DNA from 2 places in the Vibrio sp. YIC-376 genome. Region 1 is predicted to be linked to the other one. Evidence: predicted binding sites of a transcription regulator. Region 1 holds the regulator's gene; the other holds the start of a gene.
What was found. Region 1 encodes MetJ, which represses methionine synthesis genes. Its sites were predicted from a motif close to TTAGACNTNTANANGTCTAA; they were not measured.
Positions count from the first base shown of each region.

Region 2: metN (methionine ABC transporter ATP-binding protein MetN) is a predicted target of MetJ. The motif match lies at 10,172-10,191, and genes of this name have one in related genera.

Region 1 is NZ_JBBWFK010000021.1:35,908-52,338, forward strand. Features, by position in the region: gene WJM94_RS22655 (argininosuccinate synthase) at 1-601, opposite strand, end outside; gene argB (acetylglutamate kinase) at 691-1,482, opposite strand; gene argC (N-acetyl-gamma-glutamyl-phosphate reductase) at 1,504-2,508, opposite strand; gene argE (acetylornithine deacetylase) at 2,653-3,789, shown strand; gene ppc (phosphoenolpyruvate carboxylase) at 4,065-6,698, shown strand; gene WJM94_RS22680 (PadR family transcriptional regulator) at 7,122-7,661, shown strand; gene metF (methylenetetrahydrofolate reductase) at 7,730-8,626, opposite strand; gene WJM94_RS22690 (bifunctional aspartate kinase/homoserine dehydrogenase II) at 8,901-11,309, opposite strand; gene WJM94_RS22695 (O-succinylhomoserine (thiol)-lyase) at 11,322-12,485, opposite strand; gene metJ (met regulon transcriptional regulator MetJ) at 12,709-13,029, shown strand; gene WJM94_RS22705 (malic enzyme-like NAD(P)-binding protein) at 13,145-14,422, opposite strand; gene bfr (bacterioferritin) at 14,632-15,108, opposite strand; gene WJM94_RS22715 ((2Fe-2S)-binding protein) at 15,207-15,392, opposite strand; partial or broken gene tuf (elongation factor Tu) at 15,725-16,431, opposite strand, start outside.
Region 2 is NZ_JBBWFK010000004.1:189,328-205,758, forward strand. Features, by position in the region: gene ppnN (nucleotide 5'-monophosphate nucleosidase PpnN) at 1-811, opposite strand, end outside; gene WJM94_RS09830 (diguanylate cyclase) at 1,017-2,582, opposite strand; gene WJM94_RS09835 (tetratricopeptide repeat protein) at 2,681-4,963, opposite strand; gene queF (NADPH-dependent 7-cyano-7-deazaguanine reductase QueF) at 5,109-5,954, opposite strand; gene syd (SecY-interacting protein) at 6,079-6,624, shown strand; gene WJM94_RS09850 (Zn-ribbon-containing protein) at 6,627-7,403, shown strand; gene WJM94_RS09855 (MetQ/NlpA family lipoprotein) at 7,509-8,318, opposite strand; gene WJM94_RS09860 (methionine ABC transporter permease) at 8,343-9,020, opposite strand; gene metN (methionine ABC transporter ATP-binding protein MetN) at 9,010-10,044, opposite strand; gene gmhB (D-glycero-beta-D-manno-heptose 1,7-bisphosphate 7-phosphatase) at 10,388-10,939, shown strand; gene treR (trehalose operon repressor TreR) at 11,040-11,987, shown strand; gene treB (PTS trehalose transporter subunit IIBC) at 12,185-13,609, shown strand; gene treC (alpha,alpha-phosphotrehalase) at 13,818-15,503, shown strand; gene WJM94_RS09890 (YitT family protein) at 15,585-16,187, opposite strand.

The sequences.
Region 1 (16,431 bases):
CATTCCAAGTACTTTCTAGCACACCACCTTCTGTAGAAATGTGCCATGCGTTTGCATCGCGAGAGTAGATCTTGGTAAGAGACGCTGAACAAGGAATGTTACGTTCAGCCAGGTAATCCAGACATTGCTCACGGCTAACCAGATCCCATTCACGCCAAGGAGCAATAACATGCAGATCAGGAGCTAGTGCAGCAAACGCACCCTCAAAGCGAACCTGGTCGTTACCTTTACCAGTACAACCGTGACACAGCGCATCTGCACCTACTTTACGAGCTACTTCTACCTGCGCTTTTGCGATGATTGGACGCGCCATTGAAGTACCTAGTAGGTATTTACCTTCGTAGTATGCGCCTGTTTTTAGTGTTGGGTAGATGTAGTCCGCAACCATTTCTTCTTTAAGGTCAGCGATGTAACACTCTGATGCACCAGATGCTTTCGCTTTCGCTTCAATGCCTTCTAGCTCTTCTGCGCCTTGGCCCACATCAGCGACAAACGCAACTACTTCACAGTCGTAGTTCTCTTTTAGCCACGGGATGATTACTGAAGTATCTAGACCGCCTGAGTATGCGACTACTACTTTTTTAACGTTCACTTTGCTCATTTTTTTCTCCAAATTTAACTGGCTCTGCACTCGGCGGTCAGTGCCAACTACTTCCTAATGTTTAATTCTTTAAATTTTTTGCTGCGACTTTATTGAGGCAGAAATTGCGTACCAATACTTTGACCAGCAAATAGCTGTGTCAGTTTCTCTGGGTAGCGCCAGGTTGCAACTTCGATAGGACGACCAAGATCATTGGCAGCCTCCAAAGCGGCTTTAACTTTGACGATCATTCCGTCGGTGATGACATGACCTTCGATCAATGCATCAGCTTCTTTCTCTGATAAGCTCTTGATCAAATGACCTTTACCATCCAAAACACCACTCACATCAGACAGCAGAACTAACTCCGCATCTAATGCACCAGCGACAGCAACAGCAGCTTGATCCGCATTGACGTTCATCATCTGACCTTCTTTTGTCAGACCAATTGAGCTGATGATTGGTAGTGCACCCGAGTTTAAGATCGCTTGGATCAGTGTTGAATCACCCGGAGAGGCTTTACCTACTGCACCCAGTTCAGGATCGAGTTCCTCAACCTGACATAAGCCGCCGTCCGCTAAACTCAGACCTACTGCGTTTAAACCGTCAGCAATAGCCTGACCTTGAAGCAGCTTGTTTGCCGTGCCAGCTAGTGCACCAGCGATGATAGGAATCTGGTCATACGGTGTAACTCGTAAGCCGTGCTTCTTTACGGTTTTGAGTTGCAACTTACTCATCAACTCATCCACTAAGTAGCCACCGCCGTGAACGATGGCGATTTGTCGCTGTGCCGAATTTTGGTAAGCCGCGATGGCACCAAAAAGTTGGCTCAAGGTTTTTGTGCAAGATAAAGCTGCACCGCCTAGCTTAATGACTAATGGAGCTTGATTGGTTTGCGTCATTGCTTTTCCCTCTATCAACGACTACAGCAACGCTGTCAGTTCTGGGTAACCGTAATGAATATTTAAACATTGCATCGCTTGACTCGATGCACCTTTGAGTAGGTTGTCGATGGCAGAAATCACGATTACGTGCTCGCCCTGCACCTTCCAGCCGATATCGCAGAAAGGTGTATTTTCAACATCCTGAATACGTGGAATGCCATCCCCTTTCAGACGTACTGCTGGTTTCCCTTGATACGCTTGCTCGAATGCCTGAGTGACTTGTTCCGCAGTGACGCCTTGTGCCAACTTCATGGTAACTGTAGCAAGAATCCCACGTTTAAAGTTGCCAAGATGAGGAGTAAAAATCACATCACAACCCAAGTGTTGAGCAATCTCTGGTTGATGACGATGATTGAAAACCCCATAAGGTTGCAGGCTAACTTCGCAGAAACTGTTTGTCATGGATGCTTTTCTACCTGCACCTGACACACCGCTCGTCGCATTGATTACCGGCCACTGTTGTGTATCAATGAGGCCACCTTCTAGCAGAGGTTTAATAGCAAGTTGCGATGCTGTTGGGTAGCAGCCTGCTACCGCAACTAAAGGAGTGTTTTTAATTGCTTTAAAGTTCCACTCCGCTAAGCCATACACCGCTTTGTCTAGCCAGTTGTTAAATTGATGCTTGAAGCCATAAAAGGTTTCGTAAAAGCCTTCACTCTGAACACGGAATGCGCCTGATAAATCGAAAACCTTACATCCTGCTTCGAGGAAAATTGGGGCGAGGTCATGGCTGACTTCATGTGCTGTGGCCAAAAACACCACATCTGACTCAACTGCCACTTTTTTTGGATCGGTTAACGGATGAACAGGCATATCGATAACGCCAGCTAACTTGCCGTGCAACTGGGCAAGGCTCTTTCCTGCATCTACACTGTTGGCGGAAACGTATAAACCTGATAGCGTGAGTTCCGGGTGTTTGTTAACCATTAAAGCTAACTCTGCGCCGGTGTAACCGCTGGCTCCGATAATCGTGGTTTTTAGCATTCTATGACATCCGTAAATTTAAAGACTCAAATGACTATTCATATTTAATTTTTGCTATATTTTGATTTTTTATTCATTAAATATGATTTAATATGTGTTTTACATTTTTGTGCTCTGTCTGTCAATAGGAGATTTGAAGAATCCATGCAATTACCAACTTTTCTAGAGGTCTATGAAGGACTCATCAGCACCTCTTCAATCAGCTCCACTGACCCAAAATGGGATCAAGGTAATGCGAAAGTCATTGAGAAACTCGCGACCTGGTTCAAAGATCTGGGGTTCAGTGTTGAGGTGGTCGAAGTCGAACCAGGCAAACACAATATGATCGCACGTATGGGTGAGGGCGAAGGTGGCCTTCTCCTTGCTGGCCACAGTGACACCGTTCCATTTGATGAAGGACGCTGGAACTTCGACCCACACAAACTCACTGAAAAAGACAACCGTTTTTACGGCCTGGGTACTGCGGACATGAAAGGCTTCTTTGCTTTCATTTATGAGGCAGTCAAAAAAGTCGACTGGAGTAAACAGAAGAAGCCGCTTTATGTATTAGCGACCTGTGATGAAGAAACCACCATGCTAGGTGCCAGACACTTCACTGCTAACGCACCGTTCAAACCGGACTACTGCATTATTGGCGAGCCTACCAGCTTGGTACCAATTCGCGGTCATAAAGGTCATGTTGCTAATGCCATTCGTGTTACAGGTAAATCTGGACACTCGTCGGATCCCGCTCTTGGTGTCAATGCCATTGAGATCATGTATGAAGTGATGTTCGCTCTGATGAAATTACGCGACAAGCTAATTAAAGAGTATCACCACCCAGGGTTTGCGATACCAAATCCAACACTGAATCTCGGTCATATTCATGGCGGTGACAGTGCCAACCGTATTTGTGGCTGTTGTGAATTGCATTACGACGTCCGCCCATTGCCTGGCATCAGCCTAGATGGTTTAGAGAATATGCTGCGTGGTGCTCTTAAAGAAGTGGAAGCGAAATGGCCGGGACGTATTGAAATCATTCCGCTGCATGACTCGATTCCAGGCTATGAGTGTCCACATGATCACCCATTCATTGGCGGTGTAGAAGAGTTGTGTCAAACCAGCTCGCAAACCGTCAACTACTGCACCGAAGCACCGTTTTTACAAGAACTGTGTCCAACCTTGGTACTTGGACCGGGCTCTATCGATCAGGCACATCAACCGGACGAGTTTCTGGCTTTGGATTTTATTGACCCAACTATAGATGTGCTCTCCAAGGCAATGATCAAATACTGCTGTTAGTTGCAAGTACAAAAAACCGATCTGTGCAGCTCCGATGAGCTGCGCATGCTATCTTTTTTATACTCTGTTATTAATACATAACAATTATTTAACCAGTTATTTTGTAATTAATTTTCACTTTTATTTGATATGCGTCTTAATATTGCTCTAAATCAGGAGATAAGCGGAATAATTACAAACATAGTCGGCTTTATTTGACTACAACTGGTGCTTTTCGCTAGATTGGTGTCCTAACAAGGACAATGGATGTAGTTTTTTTACGAGGCAGGACGACAATGAACGAGAAATACGCCGCACTCAAAAGCAATGTGCGCATGTTAGGCCACTTACTGGGTAATACTATTCGCGACGCCCATGGCGAAGAAATTTTCGAAAAAGTGGAAACAATTCGTAAATTATCCAAATCAGCCCAAGCAGGAAACCAAGCAGACAAAGAAAGTTTGATCGAAGAAATCAAACACCTTCCTGATGAGCAGTTAACGCCAGTAACCCGTGCGTTTAACCAATTTCTAAACCTGACGAATATTGCTGAGCAATACCACACCATTTCACGTCACTGTGAAGATCATATCTGCGAACCTGACGCGATCAACTCGCTATTTTCTAAACTGGTGCAAAACAATGTCAGTAAACTTGATACGGCGCAGGCTGTTCGTGATCTGAACATTGAACTGGTATTGACCGCGCACCCAACAGAAATCACTCGTCGCACCATGATCAACAAACTAGTGAAGATCAATGAGTGTTTATCAAAGCTAGAATTAAGCGATCTGTCATCTAAAGAGCGTAAAAAAACCGAGCGTCGTCTAGAACAGCTGATCGTACAAAGCTGGCACTCAGATGTGATCCGCCAGCAACGCCCTACACCACTTGATGAAGCGAAATGGGGCTTTGCCGTTGTAGAAAATTCACTGTGGGAAGCGGTACCTGATTTCCTACGTGAAATGAATGACCGCTTGAAAACTTATTTGGGCGAAGGTTTGCCAATTGATGCACGTCCGGTTCACTTCTCATCATGGATGGGTGGTGACCGTGATGGTAACCCATTCGTGACGCACAGCGTGACACGTGAAGTTCTGCTTCTTTCACGTTGGAAAGCGGCGGATCTTTACCTTAACGATATCAATGAACTGATCAGCGAACTGTCTATGACAGTATGTAACGATCAGGTACGCGCATTGGCAGGCGAAGATCAGCACGAACCGTACCGTGCAATCCTAAAACAACTGCGTGCGCTGCTTAATGAAACCAAAGATATTCTGGACGCAAAAGTTCATGGCCAAAAACTGGCTGTAAAAGCACCGCTACAAACCGTAGAGCAGCTTTGGGATCCTCTTTACGCGTGTTACCAATCGCTACATGAATGTGGAATGGGTGTCATCGCAGACGGCTCACTACTTGATACTCTGCGCCGCGTGAAAGCGTTTGGCGTACACTTGGTTCGTCTGGACATTCGTCAAGAAAGTACTCGCCATGCGAATGCACTGTCTGAATTAACTCGCTATCTGGGCATCGGTGACTACGAGCAGTGGAGCGAGCAAGACAAAATCGCATTCCTGACCAACGAACTGGCTTCCAAGCGTCCACTTCTGCCTCGTGACTGGCAGCCATCAGAACCTGTTCAGGAGGTTTTGGACACCTGTAAGATTATTGCAGCGCAATCACGTGATGCGTTCGGTGCGTATGTCATTTCGATGGCTCGTACCGCTTCTGACGTTCTGGCCGTTCACCTATTGCTACAAGAGTCTGGCTGTCCTTACCGCATGGATGTTTGTCCGCTGTTCGAAACTCTGGACGACTTAAACAATGCTGAATCGGTTATCAAGCAGTTGATGAGTATCGATTTATACCGTGGCTTCATTCAAAACCATCAGATGGTCATGATTGGCTACTCTGATTCAGCGAAAGATGCGGGTGTAATGTCAGCTGGCTGGGCTCAGTACGATGCGATGGAATCTTTGGTCAAAGTTGCTGAAGACGAAGGCGTTGAACTAACGCTATTCCACGGCCGTGGAGGCACGGTAGGTCGCGGTGGTGCGCCTGCACATGCAGCGTTGCTATCTCAGCCACCGAAGAGCCTTAAAGGTGGCCTGCGTGTTACTGAGCAGGGTGAGATGATCCGCTTTAAACTTGGCCTGCCAGATGTTGCAGTAAACAGCTTCAACCTGTACGCAAGTGCAATTCTGGAAGCGAACCTACTGCCACCACCAGAGCCAAAACAAGAGTGGCGTGATCTAATGGAAGTGCTGTCTCAAGTGAGTTGTGAAGCTTACCGCAGCGTTGTACGTGGCGAACCAGACTTTGTACCTTACTTCCGTCAGGCGACACCAGAACTTGAGCTAGGTAAATTGCCACTAGGTTCTCGTCCTGCGAAACGTAACCCGAACGGTGGCGTAGAAAGTTTACGCGCGATTCCTTGGATTTTCTCGTGGAGCCAGAACCGCTTAGTATTACCAGCCTGGTTAGGTGCGGGTGAAGCAATCCAGTACTCTATCGACAAAGGTCACCAAGAGCTGTTAGAAGAAATGTGTCGTGAATGGCCTTTCTTCTCTACACGCCTTGGCATGCTAGAGATGGTGTACTCGAAATGTAATATCGATATCTCGCGTTACTACGACTTACGTCTTGTGGATGAATCACTACGTCCGTTGGGTGAGAGACTTCGAACTCAACTACAGAAAGACATCAAAGCCGTACTGAACGTAGAAAACAACGAAAACTTGATGCAACACGACCCATGGGGTCTGGAATCCATTCGCTTGCGTAATATCTACGTAGAGCCATTGAACATGCTTCAAGCTGAGTTGCTGTACCGTACGCGCCAAAATGAAGAAGCCTCAGCAAATCTTGAAGAGGCGTTGATGGTGACCATCGCTGGTATCGCAGCTGGTATGCGTAACACAGGTTAATACCATCGATTATGAACTGAAAGGCTGAGCAACTGCTCAGCCTTTTTTATACCCACCAACTTGAACAGCAATCAACCAGTTAATCGAGCCAATTAAACCCTACCTACAACCACAAAAGCAGCATAATTAACCAATAAAACAAACTATTGAGTATTATATTAGTTTTTTAGCGTAATTTTTTCCTACTATTCCACTTCATGCTTATTATTTATATACTACCTACCCTGCCGAGAGCACATAAATCCAATCAAATCTGCTCCGGTCATGATGGGAATTCCCATCTCTAGGTGATAAACGGCTTTAAGGTGACAGGACCAACAATGTTGGTGCTACTTATACACAAAAAACTCAAACGCCATTAAGAGCGCAGCTGAAAGTGTAAGTAGCTTGTTTACAAGTTTATTGACCATTTGGATTGAAGACATGTCATTACCACACGTAATCTTAACTGTTCTTAGCACACGCGATGCAACCGGTTACGATATCACAAAAGAATTCTCAGCAAGCATCGGTTACTTCTGGAAAGCAAGTCACCAGCAGGTTTACCGTGAGCTAAACAAAATGGCTGAGAAGGAACTGGTTACTTGCGTGCTAGAGCCTCAGGAAGGCAAACCAGACCGTAAAGTTTACTCCATCACTGATGCTGGACGTAGCGCACTTGGTGAATGGTTTGACCAACCAACCGCACACCCAACCGTTCGTGATGAGTTCTCAGCGAAGCTGATGGCTTGCGCGGTGCAACCTGCTGCACCTTTCCGTGAGCAACTGTCTGAACTGGTAGAAGAGTCACGTAAACTGGTTTCTCACTACAAAGAAATTGAAGCGGCATACTACGCTACGCCGTCAACGTTGGACAAACAAGCACGCCTAGAACGCCTGACTCTACGCCGCAACCTACTGTTGCGTGAAACGTGGATTACGTGGGCAGAGGAAGTGCTAACTGAACTTGAAGTTATCGGTTAAATCTTAAACCAGCCCATAACTCGAATAAGTAAAAGGCTTGCCATATGGCAAGCCTTTTTGCTTTCAAACTAGATAGTCGCCTTAGGGCGAACTCCCAGCGTGTGGCACAATGCGTATGTCATTTCTGCACGGTTTAGCGTGTAGAAGTGGAAATCTTTCACACCTTCACGGCTCAGTACACGAACCATATCAATCGCCTGACTTGCACCTACTAATTGACGAGTTACTGGGTCATCATCCAAGCCATCAAACTGTCGACTCATCCAGCCAGGGATTTTAACGTTGTTCTGCGCAGCAAAACGGGATGCCTGTTTAAAGTTAGAGACTGGCAAAATACCCGGTACGATTTCGACATCAATGCCAGCGACAACACAGCGGTCACGAAAACGCAGGTAAGACTCAACATCGAAAAAGAACTGGGTAATCGCACGGTTCGCACCTGCATCAACCTTACGTTTAAGGTTAAGCAAATCAGCCTGCGCACTTTTCGCTTCAGGGTGAACTTCAGGGAAAGCTGCAACCGAAATATCGAAATCATGGCGAGACTTCAGCAACTCAACCAGATCAGATGCGTACATATCAGGAGCGCCACCACCAGGGGGAATATCACCACGCAGTGCTACGATATTTTCTATACCGTTATTCCAGTAATCATCCGCGATCTCAATCAACTCATCACGAGTCGCGTCAATACAAGTTAAGTGCGGTGCCGCCACCAAGCCTGTTTTCGCTTTGATTTCTTTAATGATTGAGTGTGTTCTGTCACGCTCACCTGAGTTAGCTCCGTAAGTAACAGAAACAAACTTTGGTTGAAGAGTTTTTAGACGGTGCACAGAGTTCCACAGTGTCTCTTCCATTTTTTCATTGCTTGGCGGAAAAAACTCAAACGAAACATTAATGTTATCTGACAGCTCAGCGATATTCTGGTTTAAGGCATCAATGTGGCCTGCGTGCGTGTAACCCATCTTACTCTCCCTGTGACAATCCGCCACGAAATCAAATTCTGCAAATCGACGTTTAGACGTCTATATGTCCACAGAATGAATTGAATACGATTTAATGTCAACCTTGTGATTATGAATTTTTTTCACGTTAACAATGAGAATAGTTCAAGTTCATTCTTGTCAGATAGTTAACCATAAAAACCATGGTAATTTTCCGGCTCTGGAACTAAGTATGGCACTGAGAAAGGAATAAAAAACCCCGGATTATCCCCGGGGTTTGAGAACTAACACCAATTTAAAACAGCCCAGCAAGACGGTTTAGATCGGATTGAATCGCACCAGCCGTCACTTCTCGTCCAGCACCCGGACCACGAATCACTAACGGGTTGTCTTTGTACCACTTGCTTTCGATTGCGAAGATATTGTCACACGGAAGCAAGTTCGCAAGCGCATGTTCTCGGGATAAGGCTTCGATGCCTACGGTCGCTTTGCCATCTTTTTCTAGACGTGCGACGTAGCGTAGAACCTGATCGTTTTTCTGCGCTTTTATCAAACGCTCTTGCAGAGTCTGGCTCAGTAACGTGCTGTTATCAAAGAACTCATCTAAACTCAGATCACGCAGCTCCTCTGGAACAAGCGACTCGACTTTTACACTTCCCGGTTCGATATCCAAACCAGACTCACGCGCCAGAATCACCAGTTTACGCATCACATCTGAACCATCTAAGTCAGAGCGAGGGTCTGGTTCCGTTAGACCTTGCTGCCAGGCCAAATCGACCAGTTCACTAAATGAAACCGTGCCATCGAACTGCTGGAACAACCACGAAAGCGTACCGGAAAAAATGCCTGAGAGCGCCACAATCTCATCACCACTCTCACGCAGGTCACGAACCGTATGATTGATTGGTAACCCGGCTCCTACAGTCGCGTTGTAGAGCCAGTGACGCCCAATTTTTGCAAAGGCATCTTGCACCTGATGGTAATACTGGCTATTCGCCGAGCCCGCCACTTTATTCGCGGAGATCAAGTGGATACCTTGCTGAGCAATATCGATGTAACTCTGAGCCAGCTCTTTACTTGCGGTGACATCAAGCACAACGGCCTCATCGTAATCCTGCAGCGCACCAAGGCGAGTCAGCCAAGAATCATCGTTCTCAACACTTTCATCGTTAAATAGTGCTGACACTTTGGTGGCGTCGATACCCTGTTCATCAAACCAGAACTTCTGGCTATCAACCACAGCAACTAAGTCAAAGCTCATGCCATGACGTTTCTCTAGTTCATTCTTCTGTGTTGCGAATAAATTCAGCCAGCTCGAGCCAATATTACCTTTACCGCATAATGCGACAGCAACTCGCTTCTGTGCCTGAAACAACTGGGTGTGAATCGATTGAACCAACTCTTCTGTATTCGAGCTGCGTAATACCGCCACCAGACTCAATCCAGATTCAGTTTCAGAGATAAACTCCACTGGTGAGTGTTTTAACTTTTGATGGAAACCAAAACAGTGGCTAGGATTTGTCGTTACTCCAGCCCCCACAGCAGCAAGCAGAGAATATCCCGCTTGAAGCGTGATTTCTGCCTCAAACGCCGACGCTTGTAAGAACTTCAGCGCACCACCAGCAATTTCGGCGGTATAGGCTAATCGCAAAATCTGCTGTTCTGGCTGGAGTTCAAAAGTCAGAGGCTCTAACTGGGCACGCAGAAGTGAATTAAGCACATCACTTTGCGTTTTATTGAAGTCATGACCAGGTTTGAATGACAACTGCACTAACAGCACATCATCCAATGAAGTAATAATTTTTGCCCCACGTCCAGAAGCAAGTACGCGTTCGATGCGAGTCGAACCTGATTCAGGTTGATAACTGCATTTGAGGCTCAAATCCATAGTACTTTGCGCCACAGGCTGAAGCGTTCGGCTGTGTAGCACAGGCGCTGCCAGACGTGCAAGCTCACTGGCTTCATCCAATCTCAACAGCGGCAGTAAACACGCATCCGCAACTAAACGCGGATCAGCACTATAAACACCCGCCACATCACTCCAGATAGTGACCGTAATGACTTCCGCAAGCGCACCTATCACTGTCGCAGAATAGTCAGAACCATTACGCCCAAGAAGAACGGTTTCACCATGGTCATTCTGCGCCATGAAACCGGTAATAATCACTCGTTTATGACTATGCTGGGCCAGTGCTTCTTTAATAAGCGGGTATGAGCGAGCGCGGTCGACTTCTGGCTGCGTCCCGGCTTCAGCTCGTAAAAATGCTCTCGCATCTTGCGCGACGGCGGGTAACCCCTGCTGAGTCAATAATGCCGCAAGCAAACGAGAAGACCACACTTCCCCATGTCCTAGGACTGCCGCTTTTTTCGCGTCGGTAAGCGGAGATGTCAGTTCAGCCAACGTACTGAACTCATCTTGTAAAGTGGCCAACACGTGTGTTTGAGCTTCACCTTCTAACAATTCTTCGACGAGACCAGTTTGAAACTGTCTTAATCCTTGTAACGCTTCGTGAGCAATTCGACCATCTTTCTCTAAGCCTTCGAGAAACTCAATCAGGCGGTTCGTAGTTTTGCCTGCAGCGGATACCACGACCAGGTCATTTTCTGCTGAATATTCTTTAAGGATACCCGCGACACGCAAGTAACATTCAGGATTAGCTAAGCTGCTACCACCAAATTTATGTAGCTGACGTTGTACAGTCATTATTATTGTTTCCTATTGCTGTGCCGATTTAGTGAAAGCTTGCTCTAGGTCAGCAATCAGATCTTGTGCATCTTCGAGACCGACAGAAAGGCGCAGTAATTGCTGTGATACACCAGCCTCTGCCAGCGCGGCTTCACCCATCGCACGATGTGTCATAGACGCAGGGTGACAAATCAAACTCTCTACACCACCTAGTGATTCAGCAAGAGAGAACAACTGCAGCTCTTTAACGAACACTTTGAGCTGTTCAAATGAGCCAGCAAACTCAAAACTCAGCATCGAGCCAAAACCTGATTGCTGCTTTTTCGCAATCTCGTGTCCTGGGTGCTCAGGCAGACTTGGGTGATAAATTTTCGCTACTAACGATTGTTGCTTCAGATATGCAAGTACCTGCTTTGAGCTCTCTTCATGCACTCGCATACGAGCGCCTAACGTACGAATACCTCTCAACGTCATGTAACTATCGAATGGCGTGCCTGTCGCACCAATGCAGTTACCCCACCACGCCAGCTCTTCTGCATGCGCTTCCGTCTTAGTGATCACCACACCACCAATGACGTCCGAGTGGCCATTGATGTATTTCGTTGTAGAGTGAATAACGAAGTCAGCACCCAGATCTAATGGCTTTTGGTACACAGGTGTCAAAAAGGTATTGTCTACGGCAACCAAGGCTCCGACTTGCTTGGCCTTTTCACATACAGCAGCAATATCCACGACGCGAACAAGAGGGTTTGACGGTGTTTCTATCAAGATAAGCTTTGGCTTTTGCGCTAAAGCTGCATCAAGCGCCTGCTCGTCTGATTGATCAACAAACAGCACTTTGAAGTCACCTTTGTTGGCGCGAGTATTGAAAAGACGGTAAGTACCACCATAGCAGTCATGTGGTGCAACAATCAGATCGTCAGGACCGATGAAAGCAGAGACCCACAAGTTCAGCGCAGACGTACCGCAGTTGGTTACCACCGCTCCTTTTCCTGATTCCAGCTCAGACAGAGCGCTTTCTAACAAGCCACGGTTTGGGTTACCTGAGCGCGTGTAGTCGTACTTAGGCACTTCTCCAAATGCAGGAAAGCCATAGTTTGTCGATAGATAAATTGGTGGAACGACAGCATGGTATTGAGTGTCGGATTCGATACCAGTGCGTACAGCAATGGTCGCAGGCTTGCGGATGCTCATGGGTGTATCCTTTCACAGGTGGTGACTTCTAAATAGGAATGCGCTATATCTAAATTTCAGATTCAATGAATTGCACACTCCCTTACTGTTCCTGTCACTTTACTCGTCAAATTTTGAGACGTCAACACTTCTAGACGTCTATATGTCTTTGCTTATGGCAGTAAATGCAGCTAAAATCAGCACCTCTATTATTTTTAACCTATTACAAATATGAAGGTACGCAATGGCTGACTGGAATGGCGAATACATTAGCCCGTATGCTGAGCATGGAAAGAAAAGCGAACAAGTAAAAAAAATCACTGTATCTATCCCGCTGAAAGTTTTAAAAGTGCTAACTGATGAGCGTACTCGCCGTCAGATCAATAATTTACGCCACGCTACCAACAGCGAACTCCTATGTGAAGCATTCCTGCACGCGTACACAGGACAACCGCTTCCTACGGATGAAGACCTTCGTAAAGATCGCCCTGACGATATTCCGACAGAAGCAAAAGCGCTGATGACAGCAATGGGTATCGAGTTCGAGTCGTTTGATGACGAGTAATTATGGTTGAATTGAATACACCGCTCGGTTGTTCAGCTTCCAGTACTAAAAGAATGACATAAAAAATGGGACGCGATAGCGTCCCATTTTTTGTACATCATTTACGACGGAAGAATTACTCTGCCATGTAGTTTTCTGGCATCTCAATGCGAGCAACACCAGAGTCAACGGCAGCTTGAGCCACTGCTTTTGCAACACGAGGCAACAGACGCGCGTCCATTGGCTTAGGAATAATGTAGTCAGTACCAAACTCAAGCTTATCCACACCAGCAGCTTTAAGTACTGCTTCTGGCACTGGTTCCTTCGCCAGTTCACGAATTGCTTCGACAGCAGCAAGCTTCATTTCATCATTAATTTCACTTGCACGTACATCCAGAGCACCACGGAAGATGAATGGGAAGCAAAGCACGTTGTTTACCTGGTTCGGGTAATCACTGCGTCCAGTACCCATGATCAAGTCACTACGAACGTCGTGTGCAAGCTCTGGCTTGATTTCTGGATCAGGGTTAGAGCACGCAAAAACAATTGGCTTATCAGCCATCAGTTTCAGAGCTTCTGCAGGAAGTAGGTTCGGACCTGAAACACCAAGGAACAGATCGGCACCTTCGATAACATCTTCCAGGGTACGCTTATCCGTGTTATTCGCGAATAGCTGTTTGTACTCATTGAGATCATCACGACGAGTATGAATCACACCCTTACGATCCAGCATGTAAATCTTTTCACGCATTGCGCCACATTTGATCAGTAGCTCCATACATGCTACTGCCGCAGCACCAGCACCAAGACAAACGATTGTGGAATCTTCTAGTTTCTTGCCTTGTAGCTCGATCGCATTCAGCATACCTGCGGCCGTTACGATTGCTGTGCCGTGCTGATCATCATGGAAAACAGGAACGTCACAACGTTCGATAAGGCGCTTTTCAATCTCAAAACAATCCGGTGCTTTGATGTCTTCTAGGTTGATACCACCGAATGTGTCAGCAATGCTCGCAACGGTATTAACGAACTCGTCGATCGTGCGGTGTTTTACTTCGATATCAATTGAATCAAGGCCAGCAAAACGCTTAAACAATAACGCTTTACCTTCCATTACTGGTTTAGAAGCAAGAGGGCCAAGGTTACCCAGACCAAGAATAGCGGTACCGTTAGAAATTACGGCAACCATGTTACCTTTCGCTGTGTACTTATACACATTGTCAGGATTTTGCGCGATTTCACGCACAGGCTCAGCAACACCAGGGCTGTAAGCTAAAGCTAGATCGCCTGCGGTTTCTGCCGGTTTTGTTAGCTCGACTGCAATTTTCCCTGGGGTCGGGTAAGCATGGTAGTCAAGAGCTCGTTGGCGCTGTTCTTCTTCTCTAGTTGCTGCTTGGCGATTGTCTTCAGACATGGGGGGTCTCTTTTTTTATATTTAGGTAAGGGGGAATAAATTCTAAAGGATAGAAGTCAATCTTCAAAGGTAAGATTGCGAGCAAAATCCTTAAAATAGTGATAATAAAATGAGATTAGACCAGATAATGATGAAAAGCACCTAACTTTTAAGTCAGGTGCTCTGCTATAAGGTTAAGATTTATAAATACAATCTTGAGACGCCCAAGATTATTCTTCATCTACGTACTGTGCTTGTAGATAATTTTCAATACCCGACATTTCAATCAGGCCAAGCTGAGTTTCAAGCCAATCGACATGCTCTTCTTCATCCTCGAGAATATCTTGGAAAAGATCGCGAGAGACGTAGTCCCTGATATCTTCCGCATACGCGATGGCATCTTTTAAATCCGGAATAGCGGCCATTTCCAATTTGAGATCGCATTCGAGCATTTCTTTGGTATCTTCGCCGATCATCAACTTGCCGAGATCTTGCAGATTAGGTAAACCTTCCAAAAACAAAATACGTTCGATGAGATGATCTGCATGCTTCATTTCATCAATTGACTCGTGGTATTCCTTATCGGCCAGATGCTTTAAGCCCCAGTCTTTGTACATACGAGCATGGAGAAAATATTGATTGATAGCGACGAGCTCGTTGCCGAGCACTTTATTGAGATGTTGAATTATGATTGGATCGCCTTTCATGGACGCACCCCTCCTCTTTTTTAGGCTTCATTTAAATGTAGAAGCAAATGAGAAGGTGTCAAAAGGCTGATAGCTCTTTCACCGTATCATCACGATGATCAGCTGGCTTGTTTTAGTTCAGTGTAGTGTTCAGCTAAAATTTCTTTGGCTTGTTTGATGCATTTACCACATTGACTCCCCAATGCTGTGCATCGCTTAATCCCTCTGATATCCGTGATGCCTTCATCTATCGCTAACTTTCTAATTTTTTTGTCAGAAACACCATGACAAAGACAAACGAACATATTCAAAAACCTATAGAAATAAACCCGAGATGGTCAATATAAACAAGAATGGTTCTTGTTACCAGTCGTATTGGGATTCTATTCAGAACATTTGGTTATATTGATTTTAATGAACTAACTAAAGATCAATCACTTAGCCGTGAGCAATAGACTGAAGCTATAAGTAACTTGGTAAGGTTATGTATTAACGAGGAAAAAATAGAAACGTTTTATGTCGGCTTATAACTAAATGAAACTCTAGATATGAAAAAGGGAAGCCTAAGCTTCCCTTTCTCTAGATGCGTTTTCTTCAAATTGAAGAAAGTGCAAGATTTCGTTTAATTCGTTATGAATTAGTCGAAGATCTTAGCAACAACACCAGCACCTACTGTACGGCCACCTTCACGGATCGCGAAACGTAGACCTTCGTCCATTGCGATTGGTGCGATTAGCTCAACAGTCATCTGAATGTTGTCACCTGGCATTACCATTTCTACGCCTTCTGGTAGAGAGATATCACCAGTTACGTCAGTTGTACGGAAGTAGAACTGTGGACGGTAGCCTTTGAAGAATGGAGTGTGACGACCACCTTCATCTTTAGACAGTACGTATACTTCTGATTCAAACTTAGTGTGTGGAGTGATTGAACCTGGTTTAGCTAGTACTTGACCACGTTCTACTTCGTCACGCTTAGTACCACGTAGAAGTGCACCAACGTTCTCACCCGCACGACCTTCGTCTAGAAGTTTACGGAACATTTCAACACCAGTACATGTAGTTGTAATAGTGTCTTTGATACCGATGATAGCAACTTCGTCACCAACTTTTAGGATACCGCGCTCGATACGGCCAGTTACTACTGTACCACGACCTTGGATTGAGAATACGTCTTCGATAGGCATTAGGAATGGCATATCGATCGCACGCTCTGGCTCTGGGATGTAAGAATCTAGAGCTTCAGCTAGTTCGATGATTTTCGCTTCCCATTGCTCTTCGCCGTTTAGTGCGCCTAGAGCTGAACCTTGGATAACTGGTAGGTCATCACCTGGGAAATCGTACT
Region 2 (16,431 bases), on a different contig from region 1:
GCATCATAATCCCCAGAACATAAAGCAGTTCCTCGGCGGTACCCGGACCACCCGGGAATATCACAATGCCATGTGCCATACGGACAAATGCTTCCAGACGTTTTTCTATGTCTGGCATAATCACCAATTCATTCACGATTGGGTTTGGCGGCTCAGCAGCGATGATTGATGGCTCCGTTAGGCCAAGGTAACGTTGCTCAGTATAACGCTGTTTTGCATGGCCGATTGCCGCTCCTTTCATCGGTCCTTCCATTGCTCCGGGACCGCAACCGGTGCAAATGTTGAGTTCACGCAAGCCGAGTTCGTTTCCGACTTCACGGGTGTATTGATACTCTGCCGCATTGATAGAGTGACCACCCCAGCAAACCACCAGATTGGGAGCAATACCCGGAGTTAGGGCACCTGCATTACGTAAGATGCCAAAAACCAGGTTGGTAATATGAGTAGGATTAGTCAGATTAAGACGCTGGCTATCGGCCAGATGCATGTTCACATACACGATATCGCGTAGCACTGAAAATAGGTGTTCTTGTATCCCTTTAATGATTTCTCCGTCGACAAAGGCATGTTCTGGCGGATCGGTCAGTTCTAATTTGATGCCACGCTCACGGCGAAGCACTTCCACATCGAACGATTGGTAGCGGTCTAACAGTTCTTTCGAGTTATCAGTGTGACTGCCTGAGTTCAATACCGCTAACGTACAGTTACGATAAAGCTGGTAAAGGTCGCTCGCAGCGGTTTTCTTTAAACGCTCAACTTCCAGTTGGGATAGCAATTCCATGCTACCTGCGGGGCTTATATGGGTAATCATAACGCCTCCTTGTTGTGGTTATTATGAGGGAAAGTACTACATCACCTTTTGGTTTATACGTGTTGTTTGAGGTAGGTGACTGGTAGGTTGGATAATAGAAGCTTAGCAGACTACAAAAGGATAAATGTGATAACTCATTGAAAATTGGTGAATATAAGCATTATAAAAGGATGAAATCTGTTTGTTTGCTTGTTTTTTGAACGAATTAGCTCCAGTTGAGCTGGTTCGTACCGAGTTTTTTAGTTTCTCGCAACATCTTTCCAAGACGATTAAGAACGTATTCTGGCGTGTCGGATTCTCTGAATGAAGTCGATACTGCAGTCAGCGTGATCATGATACTTTGATCACGGAACTTAAATGGTAGTTGGCCGATGTCGCGTTGGATGCTTTTCATCAACTCCAGCGTGTATTCTTCCGATTGTTCTGGAATCAGTAAGATGAATTCTTCGCCACCGAAACGAGCAACAGTCTCTAATTCTGACGCCCGTTTGCTAATGGTACGAGCAATGATATTCAACGCTTTGTCTCCGGCCGTATAGCCGTAGCTGTCATTCACCGTCTTGAAGTTATCAACATCAAACATCACCAGACGCAGATTTCTCTGAGAGCGAATCCAGCGACGATATTCCAGTTCCAGGCGGTCGTTAAACGCAGCGCGGTTATAGACCTTAGTCAGTGGATCAAGCAACATACGCTGCGTTTGGTCTTCGAGACGACGGCGATAGTCTTGAGTGGTCTCAAAGACCTCTTCCAGTTGATTTTTACTGTAACTCATTCGCTCTTGCAGGGCCTGTTCTCGTGACTCGAACATCTGTAAACGCTCGGTCAATGAGGCCATTTGCGCAAGTAGCGGTGACATCTCTTTTTTGAGTTCGGATAAGTCCTGAGCCTGAGTCAACGAGCGTTGGCTCCGCTCAACCAAAGTATTCATTTCAGCATTCAGATCTTGGCGATGCTCAAAGTAAGTTTGATGTTGTTCTGCGTTTTGATGAATGGTTTTTACGTTACTTGCAATCGCTGTGTTTAACTGTTCGAGGAACTTACTTGATGCTTCTCGCTCGGATTTCGTCGCTTCAACAACGAGTTTTAGCGTGGTTAATGTCAGCTCAATCAATGACTCTGCATTAACTCCCAAGAGTAGCTTGGTTCTGATATCGAGCAGTTTTTCTCCGAATTCACCGACAAAATCTAATTCAGTAATCGTGTACTGTAAGTCGCTAGCCAGGAAGTCTAGTTGAGATTTGTCTGGATGATTGTCGAATCCTGTGAGATGTAAGCGGGAATTCGCAGTGATGATCTTTAGCGCACGCTCGTATATGCTGAGCAGTTTGGTAGCTTGGGCCACGGTTGTTTCCGAATGAACTTCAGAAAAACTTATCAGATCTCGTAACTCACGCTTGAGTTGGGCTGGTAATCCGGTCACACGCTGTAATGTTTCACCACTGCGTCTGACTTGTTCGCACAAGTGTTCACTCTGTTTTTCCGATGTTTTAGCCTGCTGTTTGAGCATTCTCTCCAGCACCGCTAAACGCGGGATCAAAGCACTAATGTCAGTTTGATGTTGCAGCTCTTGCTGAATTTCATACAGATAGTTGGATAATTGAGAATCACATCCATAACAAGCTGCGGACAATGATGCCACAACGCGTTTGAGGATTTGTTGTTCACGCTTAAATTTCAGAGAGCTATCACGGTGAGTCAGCTTGAGCTGGTCAAGTTGACAACTTAGCTGATGAAGCTGAGCCTGAATATCGGATTCCAAGATTCCCATGAAACGACTGTGTTTAAATCCATATAAGATTGACGATCACCTGATAATAACAAAAAACCTTATAGCGTCATCTGTTATTAATTCTAAGTGCCAGTTAATTACCCATTTTTTAATATTTTCTTGATGTCATCCTCATTCTTATATGAAGAGTGAATCTTGATTAGTCCTTGATTGATGGCGTGTTGGCATGCCTTTCTTATATCACCCGTTGCAAAGCTGGCCGCTGGCGCATTATCTATCGCTTTCAGGAATACCCAGTGGCTTTGCTTATCTTTCAGACTGATTTCACGCGCGATATGAGTTGCAAGCAGTAACAGATCCAGTAACTCTGCATCATTTATTGCCGTGTACGCTCGTGGTAAAAACGGGTAATCACTGATACCCATACGAACTGTACGACTAACATTGTGCTGTCTCGCGAACTCATCTACCCAGGTTTGGAACTTATCAAACATTAATTCCGCTGATGAATCTCGATCTGCGTTTGGCTCGATATAAAGCAAATTTGCGTCAGAGAAATGATACAAACGGGCTGGCTTCTGGACTTTTTCTGCTAGGAATTCGCCAAAGGCCCGCTCTAACTCTAGCCCGGCTTTATAGCCGTTCTGAACATACATACTGCGTAGGAAAGGCAGGTCAATCATCACAAAGCGCAAACGGTCATTAAGCGGTTCGTGGATTAACTCGCCCAATTGCCATTGTTCGAAAGTATCGCTCGATTTCTTCAATGATCGTGACAGCTTCACATTAAGCATACGCAAGTTGTTCAATCGCGAGCGAGAGTGGGTAAATAAATCATTGCGTAACTTGTCGATTTGGTTGGCTTGACGTTGAATGATTACGCCACGGCGCATGATGAACAGAAACATGATCAATACGGTGATGAACAGTGCAAAGGAAATCTTCTGGAACTTACGATGCTCCAGTTCCACTTGAGCCAGGCGATCGGTCAATCCCACATAGTGAATCGTTTGTTCAGCAAACTCTTTTTGTTGGCGGAAAGCATCTTCACTGATTTGGTTTAACTGGATCTGCTCCAGTTTCACCAGGCGGGTATATTGCTTATGTGCCTCCAGAGAGAGTTGATATTCACCCGCCAGTTCGTAGCCAAGTCCGAGATAAAGGTAAGATTGTTGCTTGATGAAATTGTTTTTTTCTGGCGATGATTCGATGAACGTGAGTGCTTTTGTCGCATTTTCAATCACGCTCGTACTGTCGTTCTGGTGATAAGCAAGGCCTGATTGAAGCAGGGCTGCCTTCGCTTTTAATTCTGGAAGGTCAGCATATTCCAATAGTTCGGTCGAGCTATCTAAGTATTGCTCGGCAAGAGCGTAGTTGAAAAGCTGCAGATAAGTTGCGGCAAGGCTCAAGCGAATCTGGATCATGCGATTAATGCTTTTACTTGTGCTCTCGTGATCCAACACGTTGAAGTAGTGGACCAGAGCGAGATTAAATTTGCCTTGATAAAAGTAAACGTCGCCCATTTGCTCAAGTACGTCAGCTAAGATTGGTGAGTTTGGATAAGCATCGTAAAAATCCGCAGCCTGCGATAAGTACTCCATGGCTTTGTCGTATACACGTCGCTCTTGGAACAGTCTTGCCAGCAGACGATTTACTTTTGCCAGTCTGGTTCCACTGTCACTTTCAATCGACTGCCAGTAACCGTATAAAAGCTCTGAAAGTGCCAGGTTGTACTTTTTATCGTTAAGGTAAAACTCGCCGACTGTGGTGTAGTAATCGATCAGTGCTAAGTCAGAGCGATTTTTTTCCAGCATTTCCTTCGCTTGTGTATAAAAGCGTTCTGCGCTTACCGTATCACCGCGATAAGATTCTAATAATGCACGTTGCATGACCAATCGATATCGGATGCTGTCCATTCGTTGCAATACGGCATCAGCTTGGTTCAGTTCTTGTTCAATTTGATTAAGATTTTCTTCTGCCGCTGCGTAGTTTTTATTGCCCATCCATATCATCTGGTTACGAATAAGCTTTACATCCAAATTCAGGTAAGGCAGCTCGAATTTTTGGGCTAATAGCTGGGCTTCATTGAGGTTTTTAATCGCTGAGCTTACATCGCCCATCGCGTAGTTCGCTTGGGCAATGATTTTATAGGCTTCTATGGTACTGCTGGGTGTGCGAATACTGCGGTCGGTTTCTTCACGAGACATTGCAGAAGGGCTATCGCTTTCATTTCGCTCTATTAGCTCTCTCTGCATCAGGTAGTTTGTCGCAGCTTGCCTCGCTTTCGAAGGGTCGATTTCAGCCAGTTGTTGGGCTTCATTGAGCAAAGCGGAAGATAAAATGGTCGCGTGAAGCGGCTGTGCTAGTAACAAGCAGAAAAAGCCCAACAATCTGGATAGACGCGATCTGTCCCAAAACATCCTTTCGTTCCCTCGAACTGGTTTAGATTTAGCTGATTATTCCCAAGTCACCTTGAGATGTTTGGGTATAGTATCATGCTTGGCCAATAAAAAGTTCAGCAATCCAATAGATTGCTGAACCTATACAGGCTAATTGACTACTCGTTTATTGACGAGCCATACGATGGTTATGAGATGGCTTATCTTGCTCTGTCGAACGGTATGGGTTGATGTCCAAACCGCCACGGCGTGTGTAACGAGCAAACACAGTTAGCTTGTTTGGTTGGCAATATTTCATCAGGTCGGTGAAAATACGCTCCACACACTGTTCATGGAACTCGTTGTGTTCACGGAATGAAACCAGATAACGCAGCAGTTTCTCTCGGTCAATCTTAGCACCTTTATAGCGGATTTCGACGCTGCCCCAGTCTGGCTGGTTGGTGATCAAACAGTTTGATTTTAGCAAGTGGCTGTGAAGTGTCTCTTCAACTTGCTCTTCACCAGCGGCACCTTCAAGAAGCGTTGCATCAAAGTCGTAACTGTTGATTTCAATATCTTGATCGTCAATACACTCGCCTTCCATCGTGACGATAGGCTGGTTGGTGTAATGTGATACTGGGTTTACTTCTACCGAAACTTGTTCACCAGCACATGCTGAAAGGTCTTGTGTTAAACGCTCTGCCACTTCTTCCCAGTTAGTAAAACGGGTTTGGTTGTAACTGTTCAGGTACAGCTTAAATGACTTCGATTCAATCAGGTTTGCACTGGTTGCCGGAATGTACACTTCTCCAACGGCAACTTGTGGTAGGCCTTTGACATTCAGCCACGACAGTTCATATAACGTCCAAATGTCATGGCCCATGAACGGCAGGGTTTCACCCAGTTCAAGGTCATCGCGGTTCAGGCTACGAGGAACCGGCTGCAGCAGACTTGCGTCGTATTGGTTAGCGTACTCGGTCTTTTTGCCCAGAGTCAGGCCTGCAAGCTCTTTAGCGTCAGAATATTTGCTCATACTTTGTGGTCATTTTCGATTAGAATGACAAGAATTTTACTGAATCCGCTGATTAATTGCTATCCGGCAAACATTACAATCTAACAAACCTGCTATCTGACAAATAAGGAATGAGGAGACCTTCATGACCCACACCGTTACTCAGGCGCTACAAGACTTCAGCCTGCGCTACCAACAAGCTTGGCAAAATAAGCATAACGAATTGCCTTGCAGCGAAGAGCTGGCAGATCTTGTTTCTCCTTGTGTTGAAGAGAAACGTGATGGGGTGGTGTTATGGAAAGCTTTCCCACGTGAAGACATGGCGGATTTTACTAACGTAGAGAACGCTATTGAGTTGACGTTACACGATGACATTAAGGCTTTCTATGGTTCGCAATACAGTGCAGATATGGAAGGCACCTGGAAGGGTAATGCACTGACATTGCTACAGGTATGGAGCGACGACGATTTCGAACGTCTGCAGGAAAACATTCTTGGTCATCTGGTGACTCAGCGTCGTCTTAAGCTAAAACCGACGGTATTTATTGCCGTGACCGACGCAGAGCTGGATGTGATCTCGATTTGTAACTTGACGGGTAACGTGATTCTTGAACGTCTGGGGACGTCTCAGCGTGATGTGCTTGCAGATAATGTGAGTGAGTTTCTGACCAACCTAGAGGCAGCGGTGTAAGCATGTACGTTGTTGAGTTACAGTTTGAATGCTTTGATAACACCACAGTCAGCGCGGTAGATAAGGCCATCAATGGTTTGATGGATGCGCTCCGCTATAACGGGCAGGTGCTTGGTCGTGAATTTCCTATTGTGATGGGAGATGGCGAGTTCTTTGTTCGTGTGGTTTGCCCTGAGCAAGACAGTTTGCATCCGCGTTACCATTCTGATTTTGTCAAAGTGTGCATGAATCGGCTGTCGGATGCGTCTTTACTCGCTCCAAAAATGCGCATGCTTGGCCGTGACCTGAACTCGGAGCAAGCGGCAGAGGATGAAGCACCAAGCTGGCAAGTGCTGTATACGACTTATGTGCATACCTGTTCACCTCTGCGCAGTGGTGAAACTTTGTTGCCAATCCCTCTGTACCGCAACGAACCAACGCTAAACGGTGACCACAAAGCGGTCATTAAGTGGCAAACAGAATGGCAAGCGTGCGATGAAATCCAAATGGCGGGCGGATGCCGAGCTGAGCATGCGGCCCTGCATGAAATCTGTGACGTTGACAGCGTGCTGTTCCGTCGAGGCTGGGATTTACGTGGCCGTATTGAATACATCACTAAAATCCCGACTTACTACTACCAGTATCGTGTGGGCGGTCAGTCTCTTGAGAGTGAAAAAGCGCGTAAGTGTCCAAAGTGTGGAGGGGAGTGGCTACTGGACGAACCATTGCATGACATCTTCTACTTTAAGTGCGATGACTGCCGAATTGTCTCGAATATTTCCTGGGACCATCTTAAGTAAGGATTTTGTTTAACTTGCTGACTTTTGTTTAACTTGCTGAATAGTAAAAGGGCTGATGTTTTCACATCAGCCCTTTTGTTGGTGCGTACTTTCAGCAGAGTTGGATTACCAACCTTTTACTACGCCGCCTTTGAATAGCTCTTTCGCTGCTTCGTAAACTTCTTCAGTTTGGTAAGCTTTTACGAAGTTTTGTACATTTTCAGCGTTAACGTTATTTTCACGCGCTACGATTAGGTTTACGTATGGAGACTCTTTGTCTTCAACAAATACACCGTCACGCTCTGGAGACAGATCGATAGAGCTTGCGTATGTTGTGTTGATGATAGACAGCGTTACGTCATCCAGTGAACGAGGAAGTTGTGGTGCTTCAAGCTCAATGATTTCGATGTTTTTAGGGTTGCCAACGACGTCACGTACTGTTGCAAGCAGACCAACACCTTCACGTAGCTCAATCAAACCTTGTTGTTGTAGAAGAAGCAGTGAACGACCTAGGTTAGTTGGATCGTTTGGTACCGCGATACGTGCGCCATCTTGGATTTCGTCAACAGATTTAATTTGTTTTGAGTAACCAGCAATTGGGTAAACGAACGTGTTACCAGCGATAGCCAGTTTGTAGCCACGGTCTTGGATTTGCTGATCCAGGTATGGTTTGTGTTGGAATGCGTTTGCATCAACAGAACCGTCGTCTAGTGCTGCGTTTGGTGTTACGTAATCAGTAAAAGTAACCAGCTCAACATCTAGGTTGTATTTCTCTTTTGCGATTTTTGCTGCAACTTCAGCAACTTGTGCTTCAGCACCAGCGATAACGCCGACTTTTACTTTGCTTACATCCACTTCTTTTTCACCACAACCAGTAAGTGCTAGCGCAGAAGCAGCTGTTACGACAGTCAAAAGACCTTTAAGGCTAAATTTCATCTGTATCTCCTTATAATTTATTGCTTATCTGTGATCTACACGGCGTACCACTGCGTCGCCGATAGATTGAATAATTTGTACTAGAACAATCAGCATAACCACGGTTACAGCCATGATGGTCACATCGTAGCGGTGAAAACCGTATCGAATCGCAACGTCACCAAGGCCACCACCACCAACCGTACCTGCCATTGCTGAGTAGCTTACTAGCGTCACTAGTGTAATCGTTACTGAGTTAACAATAGTCGGCATTGCCTCAGGTAGCAGAACTTTTGTGATGATTTGTACAGGTGTTGCACCCATTGACTGCGCCGCTTCCACCAGACCTGTTGGTACTTCAAGCAAGGCACCTTCGATTAGGCGCGCTACAAAAGGGATTGCGCCAATGGTAAGCGGTACGATTGCTGCGGTTGTGCCGATAAAGGTACCAACCAGCATTTTTGTTACCGGGATAATCGCAACCATTAGCACCAGGAAAGGTACTGAACGGCCAACGTTAACAATGGCACCGAGAATGCTGTTGAGCTTAGTATTCTCTAACAGACCACCTTTCTTGGTTGTGTGCAAAATGACACCTAATGGGATACCGATGGCGAAGCCAACAATGCCGGCAACCGCTACCATGTATAAGGTTTCCCAAGTTGCACCCAGAAGAAGAGAGCTATTTAGGCTCAGCCATTCAGATACAGTATTAAAGGACATAGCCAAGTACCTCTACTTTCACGTTGTGCTCACGCAGGTATTCGATGGCTGCGTTATCGTCTTCTTCATTACCAAACAGTTCTGCGACCATCATGCCGAACTTTACACCGCCAGCGTAGTCAAGATCAGAACTCAGGATGCTCACATCAATATTGTATATACGTGAAATGTGAGACATTAACGGTGCGTCAACAGTCGCGCCAGTGAATTCCATTCGAATCAGTGGGTAGCTGCCTTCAACGCGATTTGATTGAAGTCGAACTTGGTAATCTTCTGGAATCGAAAGATCCAGCGTCGAACGAATAAATTCGTGCGCAAGCTCAGTTTTAGGGTGAGCGAAAATCTCACCAACTGTGCCTTTCTCAACCAGTTCACCACCGCCAATGATAGCCACTTCATGACAGATGCTTTTCACCACTTCCATTTCATGAGTGATCAGCAAAATAGTAATGTCGAGCTTGCGGTTGATCTTTTTTAATAGTTCAAGAATCGATTGAGTTGTTGCAGGATCCAGAGCGCTGGTGGCTTCATCACACAGCAGAACGCTTGGATCGGACGCCAGTGCACGGGCAATTGCCACACGTTGCTTTTGACCACCGCTCAGGTTCGCAGGGTAGCTTTCGTGTTTGTCTTCCAGGCCGACTAATTTAAGCAGTTCGGTTACTTTTGCACTGATGTGCGATTTATCTTTACCTGCAAGTTCAAGAGGTAGTGCGACGTTATCGAAAACGGTACGAGACGACAGCAGGTTAAAGTGCTGGAAGATCATGCCGATGTTACGACGTGTTTCTACCAATTGTGATTTGCTTAGTTTAGTCAGGTCAACGCCATCTACGATGATGGAGCCAGAAGTCGGTGCTTCTAGCATGTTCACACAGCGGATCAGAGTACTTTTACCAGCACCCGAAGAGCCGATCACCCCAAAGATGGTGCCCTTGGCGATATGTAGGTTAATGTCTTTCAGGGCAAGGATTTCTTTATTGCCTTGGTAGAACACTTTATTGACGTTTTTTATTTCTATCATGTTTCAACCTGCATAGAGATATGGGGAACTTCGTTGTCAAAAACGGCTTTTGACAGAACTTAATGTTGAGCTCTATCTCAATTTACAGTTGATGCTATGGGGTAACTTGATTTAAGTCAATAGATATTTTTACGTCTAGACGTCTAAATGTGCAAACGTTCTGATATGAGAAAGAGGTGGTTTTTATCCCGTGTTATCTGATAACCGGGTGAGACCTCCTAATTTCAACGATTCTTATCCAACAGCTCGGCGCATTTGTGGGAGTGTCAACCTAAATAGATAGTGTTGAAGCTTATAAGGTATGTAATAATCTGCTTAAACCGAGTTAATAGAGAAATACGTTTTGGCAAAACCAGCTGTTTTTATCGATCGTGATGGCGTAATTAACGTTGATCATGGTTACGTTCACGACGAACATGATTTTGAGTACATTGACGGTGTGTTTGAGGCGACGAAAGCGCTGAAGGACCAGGGGTACTTATTGGTGCTCGTCACTAACCAGTCAGGTATCGCGCGTGGTAAATTCAGTGAAGACCGTTTCTTGTCCCTGACTCAGTGGATGGACTGGAACTTCGTTGACCACGGCGTTGAGTTCGATGGCTTTTATTACTGCCCACATCACCCTGAACATGGTATCGGTGAATACAAACAAGATTGTGATTGCCGCAAGCCAAAACCGGGCATGTTCATTTCTGCACGCGACTTCTTGAAGATCGACATGGAAAAGTCTGTGATGGTTGGCGATAAAGCGGAAGACATGTTGGCAGCAGAAGCCGCTGGAGTAGGAACTAAGATTCTAGTGCGTACTGGCAAACCTATCACTGAGCAAGGTGAAGCACTAGCGACAGTCGTGCTGGATAGCATTGCTGACGTCCCTGCATATTTAAAGAAGTAACATCATAGCCAAATTTTAAAGGGAAGCGCTTGCTTCCCTTTTCTATGTTTGCTGTTAAAGTTCAATAACCTAAATTACTGTTCACTTTAGTTTGTCACCTATGAGCAAAAAACTCACCATTCTTGATATCGCAAAATTGGCTGGCGTTGGCAAGTCGACGGTTAGCCGTGTGCTCACTAACGATCCGAAAGTAAAGCCAGAAACGCGTGAGAAGGTTGAAAATATCATTCGTGATTCAGGCTATGTACCTTCCAAGTCTGCTCAGTCGATGCGGGGTGGCAGTCAAAAGGTGGTGGGCGTGATCATTTCTCGTTTGGATTCTCCATCAGAAAACCAAGCCGTGGGCACTATGCTTAAAGAGTTATATTCTGCTGGGTATGACGTAGTGATCATGGAGAGCCAGTTTGATCGTGTAAAAACCATTGATCACTTGGAAGTGCTAAGACGGCGTAATGTCGATGGCGTTATTGTGTTTGGTTTTACCGGGTGTGATGAACAAGCACTCGCGGAGTGGGGCAATCGCATTGTGGTCATTGCCATGGACACGAGTGACGTGTCCTCAATTAATTACGATAACCAGGGTGTGATTGATATGGCTCTGTCCCATTTAGAGCAACAATCGCTTTCTCGAATTGCGTATATTGGCGTGGACTCTGACGACAGAACAACGGGATTCGCGCGTTTGAATGCTTACCAGTTGTGGTGCCAGAGCAGAAATATCTCGCCTTGCTTTAAGACCGGAGCGCTTAGCCATGAGAGTGCTTATCAGTTGGTCGATCACGTATTACAAGAGGACACCCAAGCCATTGTGTGTGCCAGTGACACGCTCGCGCTGGGCGTCATCAAGCGCTTACAAGAATTAGGCCGCGAAGATGTCGTCGTAACTGGCGTTGGTGGCAATGAACTTCTCTCTTTTCTCTTCCCAAAAGTATTCAGTGTTGATCCCGGTTATGCCCATGCTGGTAAAAAAGCCGCTAACATGCTGATTAACCAGTTGAATGGCAACCATTCTTTACTGCACTTCACCCAGAAACCTGTCAGCCACTAGTGATAAAACCATATGCCATAGTCGCATAATGGGTGTCCTGCCCTAGACTTAGTTTGTGATCCTTTTCAATTAATGGGACTGTTCCCATTTTGTTTTTTATCTTCAGGTGGCAATATAAAACCACTTCGTGGGAATGTTCCCATTAATAATAAATACAATGAAAAGTTAAACATATCCAATACAGGGTGGACAAAGTTATGAGTAAGATTGCGCGTAAAGATGTACAGCGTCTTATTGAGTTGGTCGGAGGCTCTGACAACATTGCTAGTGTGAGCCACTGCTTAACTCGTTTACGTTTTGTACTGAATAAGACTGAGCAGGCCGATATTAAGCAGTTAGAAGCACTGCCAATAGTAAAAGGCTGTTTTACTAACGCAGGTCAATTCCAAGTCGTCATCGGCACTGAAGTCGATGAAGTTTATAAGGTATTGATCGAGATGACGGGGAAAAGCGAAGCCAGCAAAGACGAGTCAAAAAATGCGGCGCGTCAGAACATGAATATCGTTGAGCGTGGCATCTCTCACCTTGCAGAAATCTTTGTTCCTCTGTTACCAGCCATCATCACTGGTGGTCTGATCCTTGGTTTCCGTAACGTGATTGGCGACATCAAGATGTTTGATGGTCAGACATTGACTGAAATCAGTCAGTTCTGGGCGACAGTGCATTCGTTCTTATGGCTGATTGGCGAAGCAATATTCTTCTTCCTGCCAGTTGGCGTATGTTGGTCAACGGTCAAAAAACTTGGTGGTACGCCGATTCTCGGTATCACGCTGGGTGTAACGCTGGTCTCTCCACAATTAATGAACGCTTATTTGATCGGTAAGCAAGCGCCGGAAGTATGGGACTTCGGTTGGTTTGTGATTGAGAAAGTGGGTTACCAGGCGCAGGTGATTCCTGCAATGCTCGCGGGTGTGGTTCTGGCGTACATTGAGAAATACCTAAAACGCATCACCCCATCTTACCTGTATCTGGTCATCGTGCCGTTTGTCTCCATCATTGTCTCTGTGATTCTCGCGCACTCTATAATCGGCCCATTTGGCCGCATGTTAGGTAATGGTGTGGCATTCGCAGCCAAGGCCGCTATGACGGGTGATTTTGCGGTAATTGGCTCAACGATTTTCGGTTTCCTTTACGCGCCACTAGTTATCACAGGTATACATCACACCACTAACGCAGTGGATCTCCAACTCATGCAAGAGCTTGGTGGCACGCCAATTTGGCCTTTGATTGCACTGTCAAACATTGCTCAGGCATCAGCGGTTATCGGCATCATTATTATTAGTAAGAAGCAAGACGAGCGAGAAATCTCCGTTCCGGCTGCAATCTCTGCTTATCTGGGCGTTACTGAACCGGCGATGTACGGTATCAACCTGAAATACAAGTTCCCAATGCTGAGTGCAATGATAGGCAGTGCATGTGCGGCGGCTGTGTGTGGCAGTGCTGGCGTGATGGCGAACGGTATCGGTGTGGGTGGTTTGCCTGGCATCTTATCTATCCAGCCTCAGTTCTGGGGTGTGTTTGCCTTGGCAATGTTAGTGGCGATAGTGGTACCTGCTGGATTGACGCTGATTCTTTATAAACGTGCAAAAGCCAAAGGCGAGCTTGAGACGGCAAGCGCGTAATGGGCTTAACGAAGCGATGGTCAAAAAATCATTGCTTCGTTTCTCTAAACTTTAAAACTGTCATTTCAGAGTCGAGGAACGAGATGTCTGGAGTCTCGCATTTAAAGATTCCCTGCTATACCCCTTCGTTGCTCTTAAGAATGACCAGTATTTGGCCATGATTGTCATGGCGACCTTTTTTGAATTTAATGGTAAGTGAGTGTTAGAAATGGCTATGACCAAGCAAGATGAGAGCTGGTGGAAAACCGCAACGATCTACCAAATTTACCCGAAAAGTTTTTGCGATAGTGGCAGCAAAGGCACCGGAGATATTAACGGGATCATTTCTAAACTGGATTATTTGAAGCACCTTGGTGTGGATGCGATTTGGTTAACGCCGGTCTACCAGTCGCCAATGATCGACAACGGTTACGATATCTCTGATTATTATTCTATCAATCCAGACTTTGGCACCATGGAAGACTTTGATTCTTTGCTGGTGGAGGCTCACCAGCTTGGTATCCGAATCATCATGGACATTGTCGTCAACCATACCTCAACTGAGCACAAATGGTTCCAGTCAGCATTGGGCGACAAAAACAGCCCTTATCGTGACTACTACATCTGGAAAGATCCTGTAAACGGGGCTGAGCCAAACAACTGGCAGTCTAAGTTTGGCGGTAACGCATGGGAACTGGATGAAGCCACTGGTCAGTACTACTTACACCTGTTTGCGAAAGAACAAGCGGACTTAAACTGGGAGAATCCGGTCGTTCGCGAAGAAGTTAAAGACGTGATCAGCTTTTGGGCAGAGAAAGGCGTGGACGGATTCCGTCTGGATGTCATTAACCTGATTTCCAAACAGCAAGATTTTCCGAGCGATGATATTGGCGATGGTCGTCGTTTTTATACCGATGGCCCACGGGTGCATGAGTACCTGCAAGAGATAAGTAACGCGGTATTTCAAAAATACGGCAGTGTGACCGTAGGAGAGATGTCTTCGACCACTCTTGAGCACTGTCAGCAATATTCGTCTTTAGATGGCAAAGAGCTTTCTATGGTGTTTAACTTCCACCACTTAAAAGTCGATTACCCCAATGGTGAAAAGTGGACCAAAGCACCGTTTGATTTTCTTCAGCTCAAACAGATCTTCAATCATTGGCAAACCGGTTTGAATGGTAAAGGTTGGGGCGCATTGTTTTGGTGTAATCATGATCAGCCACGAGTCGTGAGCCGACTAGGTGATGATCAACAATACCGTGTGGAGTCGGCTAAGATGTTGGCAGCATCGGTTCACATGATGCAGGGCACGCCTTATGTTTATCAAGGTGAAGAGATCGGCATGACTAATCCGGGTTATACGGAGATCAGTCAGTATCGTGATGTGGAGAGTACTAACATGTACGACATCATGGTGAATCGTGATGGGGTGACGCATCAGGAAATGATGGCTATTCTGGCTCAGAAATCACGAGATAATTCCCGTACACCGATGCAGTGGAACAGCCAAACTCATGCTGGCTTTACCGAGGGAACACCGTGGTTAGAGGTGGCGCAGAACTATCCTGAGATCAATGCGGAGTCTGCAGTAGCGGATTTAAATTCCGTGTTTTACTTCTACAAGCGTTTGATTGAGCTGCGCAAACAGATCCCGGTAATCACCGACGGCAGCTATGAGGACTTGCTTCCGGAACATTCTCGTATATTTGCTTACGCTCGCCAGAATGAAACGCAGACGCTTTTGTGTATCAATAACTACTATGGTGAGGACGTGGAATGTGTGTTCCCAGAACACTTTGAGATGACGAAAGCGAAGTGTTTGCTGTCCAATTACCAGAATTCGGCCAGTTCAGTGGCCTCTCGTCATCAAACACTGCGCCCGTATGAAACGCGAATTTTGTTGATCGAAGAGTAACTTAACCTCTCATTTACGATGTCATCCCCACTAAAGGCTTTGGAATGCTCCCCAAAGCCTTTTTCTTTTTCGTCGAGGTTATTAAGAGCCGTAGGTAACGGAGTAGCGATGTGGCTTGTGGTTCATGGCGAGTACCAGGTTAAGTGCGAATGCGCCTAAAGCGGACAACGCGATAATCCAAGGTGAAACGAAGAACATGGATGCTAATACAATACACACATCAATCGCCATTTGGCTCTTGCCGACTGATATTCCGAATTTATCCTGGATAACCAGGCACAATACGTTAAAGCCGCCCAGGCTAGAACGGTGACGGAATAAGATCAGCATACCTAATCCCATCAGTAGCCCGCCTGCAACAGCGCAGTAGATTTCGTTTACAGACTCTAGCGAGATCAGTAAATAAAGATGATCGGCAAAAATTGAGACTAAAGCACCAGAAATGACACTGTTGATTGCAAAGTGACGCCCAAAACGTTTCCAAGCTAACAAATAAAAAGGAGTGTTAATCAAAAAGTACAGCACACCAAAGGTAAAAGGTGTAAATTGGCTAATAAGCAAAGCCAATCCCGTTGTTCCTCCAGTAAGGAGTTGTGCGGATTGGAGAAAGAAAACGCCTTGAGCAACCAAAAAGGTTCCCGTGAGAATCGCTATCCAGTCTTCTTTTAGTGAGTGTTTTTCCATCAAAGTTTCAGTCATCGGTGAGAAACAAGGCTGGCATCATAGTAAAAAGATGATCTTTTCGGTAGCTAGAGGGTAAAATTTGCGGTAAACCTATGTAATTGCTGTTTTACAGGGTGTAAAGCACAAAATTGACAGTAATGACTGTTGTTCAAATGATTGCAACTTCGACATGATATTTATTACTAGTCATCATGAAAAAACTGCATGAGAAAAATTTAAATTTTCTCTTTATGACACAGATCAA